3 regions of the Brevibacillus parabrevis genome follow, and region 1 is predicted to be linked to each of the others. Evidence: a T-box and tRNA genes for the amino acid it is inferred to sense, from the RefSeq annotation. Region 1 holds a T-box; the other regions hold tRNA genes.
The links. A T-box is a leader RNA that pairs with one kind of tRNA and senses whether it is charged. The one in region 1 lies ahead of argS (arginine--tRNA ligase), so its partner is inferred to be a tRNA-Arg.

Region 1 (5,177 bases):
CGCGCTCCTTTTTGTCCACCTGGACAGTCAAGACATCGTACGGGACAGGCTTGCCGTTTTCCAACCGCTGATAGCTGACGTTCATCCACGTTCCGTTGCGCCAATCCTCATCCGCATAAACTTCTGTCGCCTGATGCGCGTAAACCTTCGCTTCTTCACCGAGCGCGGTCTGCAAAAATGCTTGCGCGACTTTCTCTGCTTGCGCGGGCGCAATCGTTGTTTTCTCGCCGTCACTGCTTGCGTCCAGCAAGTAGCTTTCGATCCGCCCCGTCCGGGTGTCATACGCGACTTGTCCGATTGCCCTGTCCTTTTGCAGCAAGGTCACAAGCGCAATCCCATCCAGCGTCTCGCCTTTGCGCAGTGTGACACCGCCAAGCTCAGGGACTGCCTTTTGCAGCGGAGCCAGCGCTTGTTCCGGTGAAACGGCCTGCTCCGCGGTTTTGTCCGTTTGATGCGCCGCCGCTGCGCTCGTTCCATTTTTTTGCGGCGACATGGACGGCAGAAAGCCCTCTCGCACCCCTAGCACGGTCAATGCCAGACAAGCCGCAAGCGATCCCGCCATGACTAACTGCTTGTGATTTTTCTGCTTTTTCTTCCCGACCTCCATCCGAATCCTCTCTTCCATTTCCCGGGTAAACTTCACTTCCGAAGCTGCCGCTTTCCCTGCTTCGCGTACAGCTTCACGCAGCCCCTGATCTAGTTCCATTCCAATCCCTCCTTTTCACACAATGCCCGAAAATGTTTGCGCGCCCGATGCAGCTGCGTCCGTACCGCATCCTCGGAAATATCCAGCACTTGTGCTACTTCCTTAATTGACAAATCTTCATAGTAATGAAGTACCATGACCTTTCGATACAAAGGCGACAGCATCATGACTTTCTCGGCGATATGTACCTGGTCCAGTTGCTTGAAAACGGACGATTCCACGTTCCCTTCCGCCACTTGTTCCGGCACGGTTTCTTTCGGGGAGACAAACGTAGAAAAGATTTGCCGGAACGACCACGATCGCAAATACTTGCGCGATTCATTGATGGCAATCCGGTACAGCCATGTTTTCAAACTGCTCTCATGGCGAAACTGATCCAGCGACCGATAGGCTTTCAGGAACACTTCCTGTGTGATGTCTTCCGCGATTCCGCGATCTTTGACGATCATGTAGGCGAGCTGGACGATTTTGTCACCGTAGTCATTCATCAAAGTCGACAGCAGCGCATCCTTGGTCGGCTGCAAAGACCGCTCTGCCGCGTTAGCCTTTGCACTGGCATTCAGATTGACATTCACTTTGCTTCACCTCCTCTTGCAAACGATATCCATTTGATCCAGCAGCCTGCTTTTTGTGACAGAAATCGCGATTTATTTTTCCTGGCCTCTGTTTTCAGCGGAAAAGACGACACCTGCGCGCACTGCGTTCGTTGTCAGAGCGGAACGCTTTTGCTATCATGAGGCTTACCTAACCCCTAGAAAGGAACGATTGACGATGAACACTTTGCTCGCTTGTGAAAAAGACGAGTTTTTGTCCTGTATAGAGACGGTAAAGGAACTGGAAACATCCGAGTTTGAAACATATTCCATCGTAAAGCATACCGAAACAGGTGAACACTATTTGCGCTACTTTTTGTCGCATATCAACCTGTCCGAAGGCGGCAGAAGGGACAATTACGATCACTTTTTGCCACTCGACTCCGACGACGTTCTCGGTCTGATGTTTGGCGATCAGGATTACCACTTCCCGGAAAACTGGCGCTCTTCCTACCTGCGCAGCGGCAACGACAATCGGCTGATCCCTTTTGATCCATCCGAGAATTACGATCTGGAAGAAGAAGCGGCTGCCGAGCTGGCCATGGTGGAAAAACTGGAGCAGTACAAGGCGCAATGGATGCATGCCGAAAACTTGACGGCGGAAGAAAGAGAAAAGCTGACGCAGGAGTATTTCGCGGCACTCGACAAGATTTTGAAAAAACCGGAAGAGTAAGTTGCACAAAAGCACCAAAAACGGCTATAATGCTAGGTAAACAAGCGAATCGTTGATGAGGACAGTACCCTTGGACTTACGGCTGTAGCGAATCGGGGATGGTGGAAGCCCGATGCCTGACCAAGTGCGGAAGCGCCCCTCGGAGATGCGGCCTGAACATCTGACGCTATAGATGTAAGCGTCTGGATTGTGTAGGGTTTTGCCGGGTCTGCCCGTTACAGCAGCGCAAAGCGGTTTTTGCCTCAACCAAATCATGCAGGCAAAAACAACAAGAGTGGCACCGCGGGAGCACAACCTCTCGTCTCTTTTTACAGGAGACGTAGAGGTTTTTTTATTTTTCAAACGTTCCGTTCCAAAGCTTTTCCCATCTGAAAGGAGAATTACCATGAGTTACAAACATCAAGTGGCGGAAAAAATCGCCGCGGCCCTCACCGGACTCGGTGTGAACGATTTCTCGCAAGAAACGGTGTACAATATGCTGGAAACACCGCCAAACCCGGCTATGGGAGATATCGCTTTCCCATGTTTCCAATTGGCAAAAGCACTACGCAAAGCTCCGCCGATGATCGCGACAGAGCTTGCGGAAAAAATAGAAGGTGCGCCGCTGCGCTCGGCACAAGCGGTCGGCCCATACGTCAACTTGTTTCTCGATCAGCAAAACGTGGCGGAGCAAGTCATTGGCACCATCCTGGCACAAGGCAGCGCTTACGGCAGCAGCGAAGCAGGCCAAGGCCGCAAAGTGCCGATCGACCTCTCCTCCCCTAACATCGCCAAGCCGTTTTCCATGGGGCACTTGCGTTCGACCGTCATCGGAAACGCGATTGCGAACATCATGGAAAAACGCGGCTACCAGCCTGTGCGCATCAACCACTTGGGTGACTGGGGCACACAGTTCGGCAAGCTGATCGTCGCCTATCGCCTGTGGGGTGACGAGGAGAAAGTCAAAGCGGAGCCGATCAAAGAACTGCTCAGCCTGTACGTGCGTTTCCACGAAGAAGTTGAAAACGACTCTACCTTGGAAGACCAGGGCCGCGAATGGTTCAAAAAGCTGGAAGATGGCGACGCCGAGGCGCAGCATCTGTGGAAATGGTTCCGCGACGAATCGCTCAAGGAGTTCATGAAAATTTACGAGCTGATGAACGTCTCCTTCGACTCCACGCACGGGGAAGCTTTCTACAACGACAAAATGGATCGCGTCGTCACCCTGCTCGAAGAAAAAGGCTTGCTGACCGAATCGGACGGCGCCATGGTTGTCAGTCTCGATGAGTACAACATGCCGCCATGCCTGATCAAAAAGTCGGACGGCGCTACTTTGTACGCCACGCGCGATCTGGCAGCCGCCCTGTACCGTCATGAGACGTACGACTTCGCAAAAGCGCTCTACGTCGTAGGAAACGAGCAGCGCCTCCACTTCCAGCAGCTCTACAAAGTATTGGAGAAAATGGGCTACGCCTGGTCCGCCGACATGCATCACATCCCGTTCGGCATGATGCTCAAAGACGGCAAGAAAATGTCCACGCGTAAAGGAAAAGTCGTCCTGCTCGAAGAAGTTTTGGCGCAGGCGATTGCCGATGTGCAAAAAGTGATTGAGGAGAAAAATCCTTCCCTCGCGAACAAGGACGAAGTTTCCCGCCAAGTCGGGGTCGGTGCCGTCATTTTCCACGACCTGAAAAACTACCGTCTGAACGACATCAACTTCTCCTGGGAAGAAATGCTCACCTTTGAAGGCGAGACAGGGCCGTACGTGCAATACACGCACGCGCGCGCTTGCTCGCTTCTGCGCAAAGGAGAGTACAAGCCGCAAACGGCTGCCAGCCTCGTACCAGATGCATTGGACAGCAAGGAAGCGTGGGCAGTCATCACTTTGCTGAACAGCTTCCCGGAAGTGATTGAACGGGCCAGCGACAATTTCGATCCGTCGCAAATCGGCAAGTACGTCATCGACCTTGCCCAATCGTTCAACAAGTTCTACGCCAACGTGCGCATTTTGGCCGAGGAAGAAGACGTCAAAGCGTCCCGCCTCCAGCTCGTAGCTGCGGTAGTCGCTGTCCTGAAAGAAGGATTGCGCCTGCTCGGACTGGCTGCTCCAGAGGAAATGTAACTGTCGCAAGATCACGAAAGCCGGCTGCCTCCTGCTCTCAGGAAACGCCGGCTTTCCTTTTTGGAAAACAGCAGCCACGGCTCGCTTGCCGATATCTCACCACCTAAATCGTTCCATTTTTTGTCATGCTTTGCGATAATAAAAAGAAAAACGTCATTGGTGGTGAGTGGATGTGAGCAGAACGATACAGTTTGGCCCGTCGGAGTGCACGTTGGCGCTCAGCGGCTGGCGCGCGGTGATCGCATTCGAGAACCGCATTACCATGCCGTATCGATTCATCAAGCATGTTCAAGTCGATTCTTTTACTCCCGAGCCGGGAACGCTGCGCATGCCGGGAACGGAGATTCCTTTTTCCAGCACATATGCGGGCAGATTCCTCTACGGAAACGATTGGTACTTCCTTTCCTTCGAGCGGACGAATCATCTGCTTTTGCTCGATTTGGAAGGACATGCGAAATACCGGAAAATTGTCGTACAGGTGGAGAACCCCACCGAGATCGCCGTTACGCTGCAACAACATCTGCTCGCTCAACACGAATGAAGACAGACAACCGTTGTGAAGCAGATTCTTTTTGAAAAACGCCCTACAGAAAGTGAGATTGTTATGAAAAAAATTGTTTTGATCGCCGCAAGCTTGCTGCTCATGCTCAGCGTCCTGACTGGCTTTGACACCCCTGCCCCTGCTGCAAGCTCCCTGCAAAGCTCTTTGCAAAAATATGCCGTTCCTGTAGCGAAAATGGAGCTGCCCGCGAAGACGATTATCGGCTTTGGCGAAGCTACGCACGGAAACAAGCAGTTCACTACGCTCAAGCTGGACGTATTCCGGCATGTAGTCGAGAAGCAAGGCTATCGCGTGTTTGCCATCGAAGGTGATTTTGGCGGCGCCCAGAAGGTCAACGACTTCCTTTTGGGTGGACATGTAACCGCAAACGATGCGGCAAAGGCGATCGGCTTCGCCATCTACAACACGCAAGAAATGGCCGATCTGCTGTCCTGGATGCGCACTTACAATGAAAAGCAGCCTGCCGACCAAAAAATCCATTTTTACGGATTTGACATGCAGCGCTACGATCACAACAAGACAAGGCTTTTCGCCTACTTGCA
Region 2 (5,177 bases), 1.9 Mb from region 1:
CCCCATAGCATCAAGAGATTTGTGTTCATATGCAACGGTTCCTTTCCAGCGATGTTTACTTTGTAGTATTCCCCACTACCGCTTCCTTTCATTACCTGGTCAGGCCCTTTTCATCCGCCCCCACAGCATGATCAATGCGGCAGCAATCACGGGAAGCCACATGTGATTCAACATCAGCGGATTGAGCCATTTCCACACGTACTGGTCTTCCAGACACATGTCCACAGCCGTAAACGCCAACACGCCGCCACCGATGATGACCAAACCTGGGAAGCGGTTCATCAGCCGCGCGACCCAGACGCTTCCCCACATCAGCAGCGGGATGCTCATCCCCAGTCCAAGCAAAACCAGCCATATATCGCCATGTGCGGCTCCGCCAACCGCCAAAACATTGTCCAAACTCATTACAAAATCTGCTAATATAATCGTTCTGACCGCTTGGCCGATTGTCTGATTGTGCGCAACCTCTGTCGTCTCGTCGTGGCTGCTCAGCATCAGCTTGCAGGCAATCCAGAGCAGCAGCAACCCTCCGATCGCCTTTACAAGCGGAATGTCCAGCATCCACGTCATCACGCCTGTCAAGCCAATTCGCAATACAACAGCCCCAATCGTTCCATACATGATTGCACGGCTTCGCTCCCGTAAAGGCAAGCCCCGACAGGCCATTCCTATGATGACAGCATTGTCGCTGCTCAGTACCAGATCAATCATGAAAATATGCACCAGACCCAGCCAAAAATGCTCTCCCATCCCTGCCTCCCTGGTCCATGAAATGTTTGTCCATTCTACTTTATGCGACTAGAATCGGACCTATGATTGAATATTTTTCCGAAAAAAGGCGGTTTTCAGCGGATTTTGTCAACAAAAAAATTCCACAAAAAAACATTTTATCGCGAAATCGGGATATTTATACCTTGTCTAATCTTACCTTTTTCCCTTACGATTCTAGTGGGGTGGATAATGAGATGGTGGAGACTGTGACGCTTAACTTATTGCACGTTTCACGGAAAATTTTAGACTTGGCTCCAAGAATTACTACGATATGGATGCAGGAAATTGTTCGCAGTATGGAAATCCCTGTAACAATTCCTCGTGATTTTGCGGAGAAACGAACGGTTCTCTTAGCCCGTTATCTGGTGGAAGACGTAGACCAGGACATGCAGAACTGGGCACTGGATATGGGAGAGTGGCTGCGTTCGCAGGAGTTCCCCTTCTCCTCCATTTTGCGCACGTATCAGTTGTATCGAAACGTATTCTGGCGTGTGCTTCAGCCTGAACTGCAACATTGGTCCCTCTCTCCCCAGGACATGCACTATCTGGAAAAGCAACTGGGCAAAGCGATGGACGAGAGTGTCTTTTGGGCTGTCTATCATTTTGAGCAAATGATCAACAAAGAGCTCGTTCAAAAGGAAGAAACGATTTCTTACCTGCACAACGACAAGCTGACCATGCTGGGGAAAATCGCGGCCAACATGGCCCACGAGCTGCGCAATCCGCTCTGTGCCATTGAAGGCTTTCTCAAACTGATCAGTGAGTCGACGCAGGAACAGGCACAATTGCAAACGTACATTCAGGTCGTCATGCATGAATTTGAAAACTTGCATCGGCAAATTACCGGCTTTCTCAGCTTTTCCAAAAAACCGATTCTCGATGAAATTTTCAAAACTGTCCAAGTTGAGCAACTGCTCGCTGAAGTAGAAACGCTGATTACTCCGAGACTTTTAGGAGAAAACATACGATTCGAAAAACAAATCCACCCCTGCTCTCTGGCTTGTTATGAAGAAGGCTTGAAACAGGTCGTCGTCAACTTGCTGAACAATGCGATTGACGCCGTGCAAAACCGAACGGACAAGTACGTCCACATTATCGCTACTGCTTCGGATGGCTGGCTTTATTTAAGTGTGGAAAACAACGGTGAAATGATTCCTCCCGACATTGTGGAGGTTCTGTTCCAGCCGTTCTTTACAACCAAACAAAACGGGACGGGCATTGGCTTGTCCATCTGTAAAAATATTATTGAGAAGCACAACGGCACCATCCATTGCGACTCCAACGAGAAGCGCACCCGTTTCGTCGTATCGCTTCCGATCGTAACAGTAGAAGAAGCTGTAGAGCCTGTGGAAGCGACCAACTGAATCCTGGTGGGTTAGTATAATAGTCAAGTCAATCGCGCTTCTGTGAACACAAAAAAGCCTCCTGGTCATCAGGAGGCAATGCAAGAGATCCGTTACCTATACGTTCGGTAAGCGACCTTAGCCTTACTGTACACGAAAACATATGTTTCTACCACTGAAACCGTCAGACAGCTTTCGACATCGTTTTTCTGAAGCTTTTACGTTCATAAGCACTAAACCTGCTGCTTCGTTCATTCGTCTCTCGTCGGATGAAAGAAACCCGGACTGATTCTGTTTCTTTTTTGTTTTTTATACTTCCGCGAATAAAAGACCTCTGGCATGCTGGACTGACGCAGCCACACGAGGTCTTTTTCTGTTGGATCGGTTGCTTGCAGATAGAGATGGGACAATAACGAAAAAAGCAGAGAGGTAAATGGCTCTCTGCTTTTACATATGGAGCGGGTGATGGGAATCGAACCCACGCGACCAGCTTGGAAGGCTGGAGTTCTACCATTGAACTACACCCGCATCGAACGAACTTGGTGCCGAGGACCGGACTTGAACCGGTACGGGAGAAACTCCCGACAGATTTTAAGTCTGTTGCGTCTGCCCATTCCGCCACCCCGGCAGCTTTTCACAAATCGTTAGGCAAATCATGGTCGGGAAGACAGGATTCGAACCTGCGACCCCTTGGTCCCAAGCCAAGTACTCTACCAAGCTGAGCTACTTCCCGACTTTGCTATTTCTCTTCCCTTTTAAGGTAAAGAGGCGTGCCCTGAGAGATTCGAACTCCCGACCTTTTGATTCGTAGTCAAACGCTCTATCCAGCTGAGCTAAGGGCACATGATATGGAGCGGACGACGGGTCTCGCTTCTACTGGCGCTGCTTCGTCGATTTCCTGCCCGACAAGCCAGATCTGAAGTGCCCGTGACACTCTTCATTGATGCTCTTCAAGGGTAAACCCGGAACGGGTGAGAGACCCGAGAACATCTATGGAGCGGACGACGGGTCTCGAACCCGCGACCTTCGCCTTGGCAAGGCGACGCTCTACCAATTGAGCTACGTCCGCATGCTTGATAAGAAAATATGGTGCGGTCGAGAGGACTTGAACCTCCACGGTGTTGCCACCACTAGAACCTGAATCTAGCGCGTCTGCCAATTCCGCCACGACCGCATATCCATTTTGTAAAAACTGGTGAGCCATGAAGGACTCGAACCTTCGACCCTCTGATTAAAAGTCAGATGCTCTACCAACTGAGCTAATGGCTCAAATACTGGTGGGGAGAGACGGATTCGAACCGCCGAACCCGGAGGGAACAGATTTACAGTCTGCCGCGTTTAGCCACTTCGCTATCTCCCCAGTAAATGGTGCCGGCAATAGGACTTGAACCCACAACCCCCTGATTACAAGTCAGGTGCTCTACCAATTGAGCTATACCGGCATACTATTTGATTATAGCATATCTTTCATAAAATGATCAATGTTTTTTAGTTTGATTAAAACACATTGTCATTTCATGAAACCGACCACCTTGTAAAGATGGCGGAGCTGACGGGACTCGAACCCGCGACCTCCGGTGTGACAGACCGGCGTGAACTCCAACTTCACCACAGCTCCATGTTGTTAGTCCAAACCCAGTAAGGCGTGCGAATTTTGATCGCTTGGGCAAAGAGAAAATTTGGTTGCGGGAGCAGGATTTGAACCTGCGACCTTCGGGTTATGAGCCCGACGAGCTACCGAGCTGCTCCATCCCGCGACGATTAGGACAACCAAGTGTCAGTGTCACCACAAAATGCGAGGGTTTCAACTGACCGTCCTGCTGATTTATAAATGGTGGAGGCTGACGGGATCGAACCGCCGACCCTCTGCTTGTAAGGCAGATGCTCTCCCAGCTGAGCTAAGCCTCCGTACTCCCCCACAAAGTGAAGAGATTGCGTTGTAGCAACACCAAGTACTTTGCGAGAGCCCCAACAAATAGTTGGGTGTATAGGTGACCCGTAGGGGATTCGAACCCCTGTATGACAGCGTGAAAGGCTGCTGTGTTAAACCGCTTCACCAACGGGCCATGATTGTTAGGATGACTTCTGGTGCTCCCGACAGGAATCGAACCTGCGACCTCTTCCTTACCATGGAAACGCTCTACCGACTGAGCTACAGGAGCATCATATGGCTCCTCGGGACGGACTCGAACCGCCGACCGATCGGTTAACAGCCGATTGCTCTACCAACTGAGCTACCGAGGAACGTTGAAGGATTTATTCCTTCAAAACTGAATACGCATGATTGCTAAGCATGTGTGGATAAGTCCTCGACCGATTAGTATTCGTCAGCTCCACGCGTTACCGCGCTTCCACACCGAACCTATCAACCTCATCGTCTATGAGGGTCTTACCAGCTTGCGCTGTGGGAAGTCTCATCTTGGAGGGCTTCACGCTTAGATGCTTTCAGCGCTTATCCCGTCCGCACATAGCTACCCAGCTGTGCCACTGGCGTGACAACTGGTGCACCAGCGGTGCGTCCATCCCGGTCCTCTCGTACTAAGGACAGCTCTCCTCAAACTTCCTACGCCCGCGACAGATAGGGACCGAACTGTCTCACGACGTTCTGAACCCAGCTCGCGTACCGCTTTAATGGGCGAACAGCCCAACCCTTGGGACCTACTTCAGCCCCAGGATGCGATGAGCCGACATCGAGGTGCCAAACCTCCCCGTCGATGTGGACTCTTGGGGGAGATAAGCCTGTTATCCCCAGGGTAGCTTTTATCCGTTGAGCGATGGCCCTTCCATGCGGAACCACCGGATCACTAAGCCCGACTTTCGTCCCTGCTCGACTTGTAGGTCTCGCAGTCAAGCTCCCTTCTGCCTTTACACTCTACGAATGATTTCCGACCATTCTGAGGGAACCTTTGGGCGCCTCCGTTACCTTTTAGGAGGCGACCGCCCCAGTCAAACTGCCCACCTGGCATGGTCCTCTCGCCCGATGAGGGCGACGAGTTAGAAACTCCGTACATCAAGGGTGGTATCCCACCGACAGCTCCACAGAGGCTGGCGCCCCTGCTTCTC
Region 3 (5,177 bases), 1.7 Mb from region 1:
CAGCTACAGGCACATCTTTCGTTTCATACTTATATTTTCCACTCGAACGCAAGTAATTCTCGATCGCCCGGACTTTTTCGTACGGGGTCTTGGCATTTTGCGTAATCGACTTCGCCAGCTCTTTTACACGCGGCGGCAAAGTTGCCGGAAGCTGCAAGTACCGCTCTTTGATCTCTTCCGGATAGTCGGTTCCCGCTTCGGTCACTGCCTTTTCGCTGACAACCGGAACCTCTGCATTCACCTTGTACTGGTTGAGCTTGAGCAGCAATGTGTTAGGAGCGTATTCCGTTTTGCCATTTTGCGATCTGGACTGGATCAGGTTAATTTTGCCTGCCCGCACCTCTAGCTGTTGGTTCAACTGATCATACACGACAGTAGCATTCGGCGGAGCGTAATTGCTCACCTTGTTCAATTGCCCCGGATAAAAGACAGTGGCAAACTGCTGCGGTCCTTTAAATTCCAGCGTTGCTTCTACCTTTTTCATTTCGAACCCGTGGAACAGTTCATTTTTCCACTCGTAGTTTTGCGGGTCGAGAATCGCCGTGTAATCGCGTTCCCCTTTCTCCCAGCCTACACCTGTATACAGGTCTTTGGAGTCGCCGCGCCAATAGCTGCGCTCGTTCGTTGTCGCAATGAACACCAGCGTATTGTCTTGCAGAAAAGGTCCGCCCAACCGCTCGTCGTTGTTGTCGTAACCAACTTTTTTCATGACCGCTGTCGGCGTCTCGTTCCCGTTGCCCATCAGAAAAGCAATCGGATCAGGCCAGCTCGCTGCTTTCTTCGGAGCGGCATAGCCGATGCCTACGCTCACGAGAATGATCAGGAGAGAAGCCATCAGAGAACCGAAGAGAAGCCGACTCCTTTTTTCTGCCACGGTAGCCATGTTGGTCATCTTCATCAAATGACTGACAGCCAGGAGCAAGAACCCGAAAATGAGCGTCCGCACAATCCCCTCGCTGGCGTCATACGGCAAGAACGTATCAAGGACAGCCAAATACAGCTCTGTCAAAAAGACAAACCATAAGCCTTGCCGCTGCTCCAGTACCAAGTACGTCAGCATCGTAATCAAAACGATCAGCATCAGGTCAAACAAGGCATTTCGCGACAAGATGGACATCGCTGCCCAATCCTGCTGAAAAGCCAACGGGAGGTCATGAACTATCTGCCCGTACAACTCCGCCAGCCAATCCGTCGCAAACAGCGGTGTGTCGAACAAAGAAGCATGCAAAAGCCACAGCAGGCCCAGCATTTTGATCGGTATTGTAATCCAGCGATACGGTATGGCTACGTCGATAATCAGCACTCCGGCCACGATCGCATAAAAAGGCCAAAGGATGCCTGTATCTGTCAGCTCCTGCAAAGGCAATAGCCACTCTCTTAGCATCAGGAACAGAAAAAGGGCCGAGACCCATTGCCATACCGTTGGACGTTTCCACACGCTCATGAGTCTAAGCACCTCCTATCCGCTTCCACTCTTGTTCATCGACGTGGATAGACGTACACGATACTTTGCTTCCGCCGAGCAGTTGCAGCATTCGTCTGCGCTCCTGGGAAATGGTGGCTTCGGCATGTACGTAGAACAATTGCACTCTTCTTCCTTTTTGCGACAACGCAATCAGTCGATTGACCAGGTCTTTGTCTACTCGCGGTGTGACGATAATCAGCGTTACACCTTGTTGCTGTTCCAGCGCTTCTCGCCCTACAACCCGTGCGAACGACTCGCTTCCTTGCGGCATGACTCGCGCCAACTGATCAAACACACGCAGGAAGTGGGCATGGGACAGCGCCGGAGCAATCGAGATGCGTTCCTTTTGCCTGTACACCAGCCCGTAGTGATACTGGTTCCGGTTGGCATACGCGATCAGGCTTGCACTTAGCTTTACCGCCGTTTCGAAAAGCTGGGCTGGCTGGCCCTCGTAGCTTTCCTTTTCTACATCAAGGAAAAAGACAGCCTGATTCATCGCCTGATGCTCAAATTCCTTTGTTTTTAAGCCAGTCCCTCTGGCAGATGCACGCCAATGAATCTGGCTCAGCCGGTCACCGCGCTGATAATCGCGTACGCCCCTTACCGCAGCGACGTCGTCGGAGCGCTTGTGTGACACGTGGACATTCCCGCTGAAGCTGCCATCGCCCAAAGCCCAATGCGTCAATTCCTTATAGCGTGGATAGACGAGAAACTCCTGGGGGAATGAAAACACTTTCCGCCTTTCGCAAAATCCGAAAAAATCTCCTCCGCTGACAACACACTGATCCAGCGTGTAAAAACCGCGTGGCAGACTGGGAATGACGTAGCGAAACTCCATCTCTTTTTTAAACCAAGGAAAAATCAGCTGTCTGTGCGGCTCATACACGCCTGCGAGACGCTCCGGCAACGGCTCCACAACCATATGCCACCCGAACGGAAACCGGATTCTCCGACGCAGACGAACCGTCACAACGACGTCCTCGCCGTCCTGCAAACGGTTGCGATCGATGTGGCGTTCTACCTCCAGCGTAGAGAGCATGAGAAAATACGCCAGAGCCTCATATACCAGAAACACCAGACTGCTGTAAAAAAGAAACCAGCTGGAAAAACCGCCCTGAAATTTGGCGAAAACATAGGTGATCACCACAAGCAGGACCGCTTTGAGCTTACCCCATCTTTGCTGTCTCATTCGCAGTCACCGCCTCAGCTCACCGGCACTCGGGTTTCGGTCAAGATCACGGTCAGTACCCGATCAACGGTTGCTCCTTCCAGACGTGCTTCCGGCTTCACGATCATCCGATGGGCGAATACTAACGGCACCAGTTCTTTGACATCATCCGGGATAACGTAATCTCTGCCGCGTACAAATGCAAGTGCCTGCACCGCTTTATACAAGGCAAGTGACCCGCGTGGACTTACACCAAGGTAAATATGGTGGTGTTCACGTGTACGGTGGCAAAGCCGCACAATGTATTCTTTTACCCCTTCCGACACCTTGATCGCAGCAACTTCTTTCTGGAGCTGCGTCAAGTCTGCTGCCGACAAGACAGGCTCAAGCTCTGTGAGCGGATTCACATCTGAGAATCTCGACAACATCCGCATTTCTTCATCTACAGTCGGATATCCCAAGCGTAATTGCATCAGAAAACGGTCCAACTGTGCTTCCGGCAGTGGAAACGTTCCTTCGTATTCCAGCGGGTTTTGCGTCGCCATCACAAAAAACGGGTTGGCCAACCGGTACGTTGTGCCGTCTACGGTGACTGAGCGCTCTTCCATCGCTTCCAAAAGAGCGGACTGTGTCTTTGGCGATGTCCGGTTGATTTCATCCGCCAAAATCACGTTTGCAAACAACGGTCCTTGCCGAAATTCAAACTCCATCGTTTGCTGGTTGAAGATAGCTACCCCAGTCACGTCGGTCGGCAGCAAATCGGGCGTGAATTGGATACGCTTGAACTCGCCCCCGATCGATTTGGCCAGAGCGCGTACGAGCATCGTCTTTCCGACACCCGGCACGTCCTCCAAAAGAACATGCCCATTCGCCAAAATCGCTGCGACCATCATCTCGATTACCGAACGTTTTCCAATCAAAACTTTTTCTATATTATCGATCAGTTTAGCAATTGCAGGATGCATTTGGTCCAATTTAATTGGGTTCACGTTGATACATCTCCTGTTCCATCTTATTCTTCCATCACGCATGTAACAAACTCTCGTTGTCACCTGTTTTCCCTTGTATCACCTGTATTGTTGATGTTGAAAATACAGTGTAATTCTAAAGTAATAGATGGAATTGGGAGATACAAGGAAAACTTACTTAAAATTTGTAAGAATGCAGCCGAGATTATGCAAAAAAGAGTAGGAATTGTTCCTACTCTACGGTTTCATATGAAGTAATGGCGTGCCCTGAGAGATTCGAACTCCCGACCTTTTGATTCGTAGTCAAACGCTCTATCCAGCTGAGCTAAGGGCACTTAATTGTAAGAGTCAACCTGAAACGGTTGAATAATGATGGAGCGGACGACGGGTCTCGCTTCTACTGGCACCACTTCGCCGATTTGCTACCCGACAAGCCAGATCTGAAGTACCCGTGACACTCTTCTTTGATGCTCTTCAAGGGTAAACCCGGAACGGGTGAGAGACCCGAGAACATCTATGGAGCGGACGACGGGTCTCGAACCCGCGACCTTCGCCTTGGCAAGGCGACGCTCTACCAATTGAGCTACGTCCGCATGTACATGAACAAAGGTTTGCTCTGGCTGCAAATCCTTTTTCTTATAAGGTGCGGGTGAAGGGACTTGAACCCCCACGGTCTCCCGCCAGAACCTAAATCTGGTGCGTCTGCCATTCCGCCACACCCGCAAGATAAAACAGAAAAGCGCATCGATATTTCTATCGTGCTACTCGACTCTTGATTGTAAAAACTGGTGAGCCATGAAGGACTCGAACCTTCGACCCTCTGATTAAAAGTCAGATGCTCTACCAACTGAGCTAATGGCTCGCAAATGGCTGGGGTACTAGGATTTGAACCTAGGAATGACGGAGTCAAAGTCCGTTGCCTTACCGCTTGGCTATACCCCAATGGTGGTGCCGGCAATAGGACTTGAACCCACAACCCCCTGATTACAAGTCAGGTGCTCTACCAATTGAGCTATACCGGCAAGATATGTTACTAATGGTGGCTCGGGACGGAATCGAACCGCCGACACGAGGATTTTCAGTCCTCTGCTCTACCGACTGAGCTACCGAGCCATAATGATTTTTATCTTATGCCATTCTTTTATTCAAAAAATGGCGGAGCTGACGGGACTCGAACCCGCGACCTCCGGTGTGACAGACCGGCGTGAACTCCAACTTCACCACAGCTCCATGTTTGGTTGCACCCAAGGGTACTTCCATTCCATCAAGGAAAATTTGGTTGCGGGAGCAGGATTTGAACCTGCGACCTTCGGGTTATGAGCCCGACGAGCTACCGAGCTGCTCCATCCCGCGACGATTAGGACTCACACGTCAGCATCACCACAAAACGCGGCGTTTTCAACTGACCGTCCTGCTAATTTATAAATGGTGGAGGCTGACGGGATCGAACCGCCGACCCTCTGCTTGTAAGGCAGATGCTCTCCCAGCTGAGCTAAGCCTCCATGCTCCCCGACTTTTGTCGGGTCCCAACCAGTTGTTGGGTCCCCCCGCAAAATGTTCGGTGTTGCTATAACGC

Region 2: it has a tRNA-Arg gene. The T-box ahead of argS (arginine--tRNA ligase) is inferred to sense a tRNA for this amino acid. The anticodon was not compared.
Region 3: it has a tRNA-Arg gene. The T-box ahead of argS (arginine--tRNA ligase) is inferred to sense a tRNA for this amino acid. The anticodon was not compared.

What each region holds. Positions count from the first base shown of each region.
Region 1 covers NZ_CP064090.1:4,728,152-4,733,328, forward strand. Annotated here, with positions in the region: gene IRJ17_RS21650 (YcdB/YcdC domain-containing protein) at 1-706, opposite strand, end outside; gene IRJ17_RS21655 (sigma-70 family RNA polymerase sigma factor) at 697-1,269, opposite strand; gene IRJ17_RS21660 (hypothetical protein) at 1,478-1,972, shown strand; T-box leader at 2,016-2,281, shown strand; gene argS (arginine--tRNA ligase) at 2,358-4,073, shown strand; gene IRJ17_RS21670 (hypothetical protein) at 4,246-4,614, shown strand; gene IRJ17_RS21675 (erythromycin esterase family protein) at 4,678-5,177, shown strand, end outside.
Region 2 covers NZ_CP064090.1:2,790,194-2,795,370, reverse strand. Annotated here, with positions in the region: gene IRJ17_RS13265 (YkoP family protein) at 1-29, opposite strand, end outside; gene IRJ17_RS13260 (TerC family protein) at 100-750, opposite strand; gene IRJ17_RS13255 (sensor histidine kinase) at 966-2,135, shown strand; tRNA gene IRJ17_RS13250 (tRNA-Gly) at 2,569-2,642, opposite strand; tRNA gene IRJ17_RS13245 (tRNA-Leu) at 2,655-2,742, opposite strand; tRNA gene IRJ17_RS13240 (tRNA-Pro) at 2,771-2,847, opposite strand; tRNA gene IRJ17_RS13235 (tRNA-Arg) at 2,884-2,957, opposite strand; tRNA gene IRJ17_RS13230 (tRNA-Gly) at 3,108-3,183, opposite strand; tRNA gene IRJ17_RS13225 (tRNA-Leu) at 3,202-3,288, opposite strand; tRNA gene IRJ17_RS13220 (tRNA-Lys) at 3,308-3,383, opposite strand; tRNA gene IRJ17_RS13215 (tRNA-Tyr) at 3,390-3,474, opposite strand; tRNA gene IRJ17_RS13210 (tRNA-Thr) at 3,481-3,556, opposite strand; tRNA gene IRJ17_RS13205 (tRNA-Asp) at 3,656-3,732, opposite strand; tRNA gene IRJ17_RS13200 (tRNA-Met) at 3,795-3,871, opposite strand; tRNA gene IRJ17_RS13195 (tRNA-Val) at 3,947-4,022, opposite strand; tRNA gene IRJ17_RS13190 (tRNA-Glu) at 4,107-4,180, opposite strand; tRNA gene IRJ17_RS13185 (tRNA-Thr) at 4,201-4,276, opposite strand; tRNA gene IRJ17_RS13180 (tRNA-Asn) at 4,283-4,358, opposite strand; rRNA gene IRJ17_RS13175 (23S ribosomal RNA) at 4,412-5,177, opposite strand, start outside.
Region 3 covers NZ_CP064090.1:314,807-319,983, forward strand. Annotated here, with positions in the region: gene IRJ17_RS01335 (transglutaminase TgpA family protein) at 1-1,444, opposite strand, end outside; gene IRJ17_RS01340 (DUF58 domain-containing protein) at 1,449-2,654, opposite strand; gene IRJ17_RS01345 (AAA family ATPase) at 2,669-3,622, opposite strand; tRNA gene IRJ17_RS01350 (tRNA-Arg) at 3,860-3,936, opposite strand; tRNA gene IRJ17_RS01355 (tRNA-Gly) at 4,119-4,194, opposite strand; tRNA gene IRJ17_RS01360 (tRNA-Leu) at 4,246-4,324, opposite strand; tRNA gene IRJ17_RS01365 (tRNA-Lys) at 4,388-4,463, opposite strand; tRNA gene IRJ17_RS01370 (tRNA-Gln) at 4,469-4,543, opposite strand; tRNA gene IRJ17_RS01375 (tRNA-Thr) at 4,548-4,623, opposite strand; tRNA gene IRJ17_RS01380 (tRNA-Phe) at 4,639-4,714, opposite strand; tRNA gene IRJ17_RS01385 (tRNA-Asp) at 4,755-4,831, opposite strand; tRNA gene IRJ17_RS01390 (tRNA-Met) at 4,878-4,954, opposite strand; tRNA gene IRJ17_RS01395 (tRNA-Val) at 5,028-5,103, opposite strand.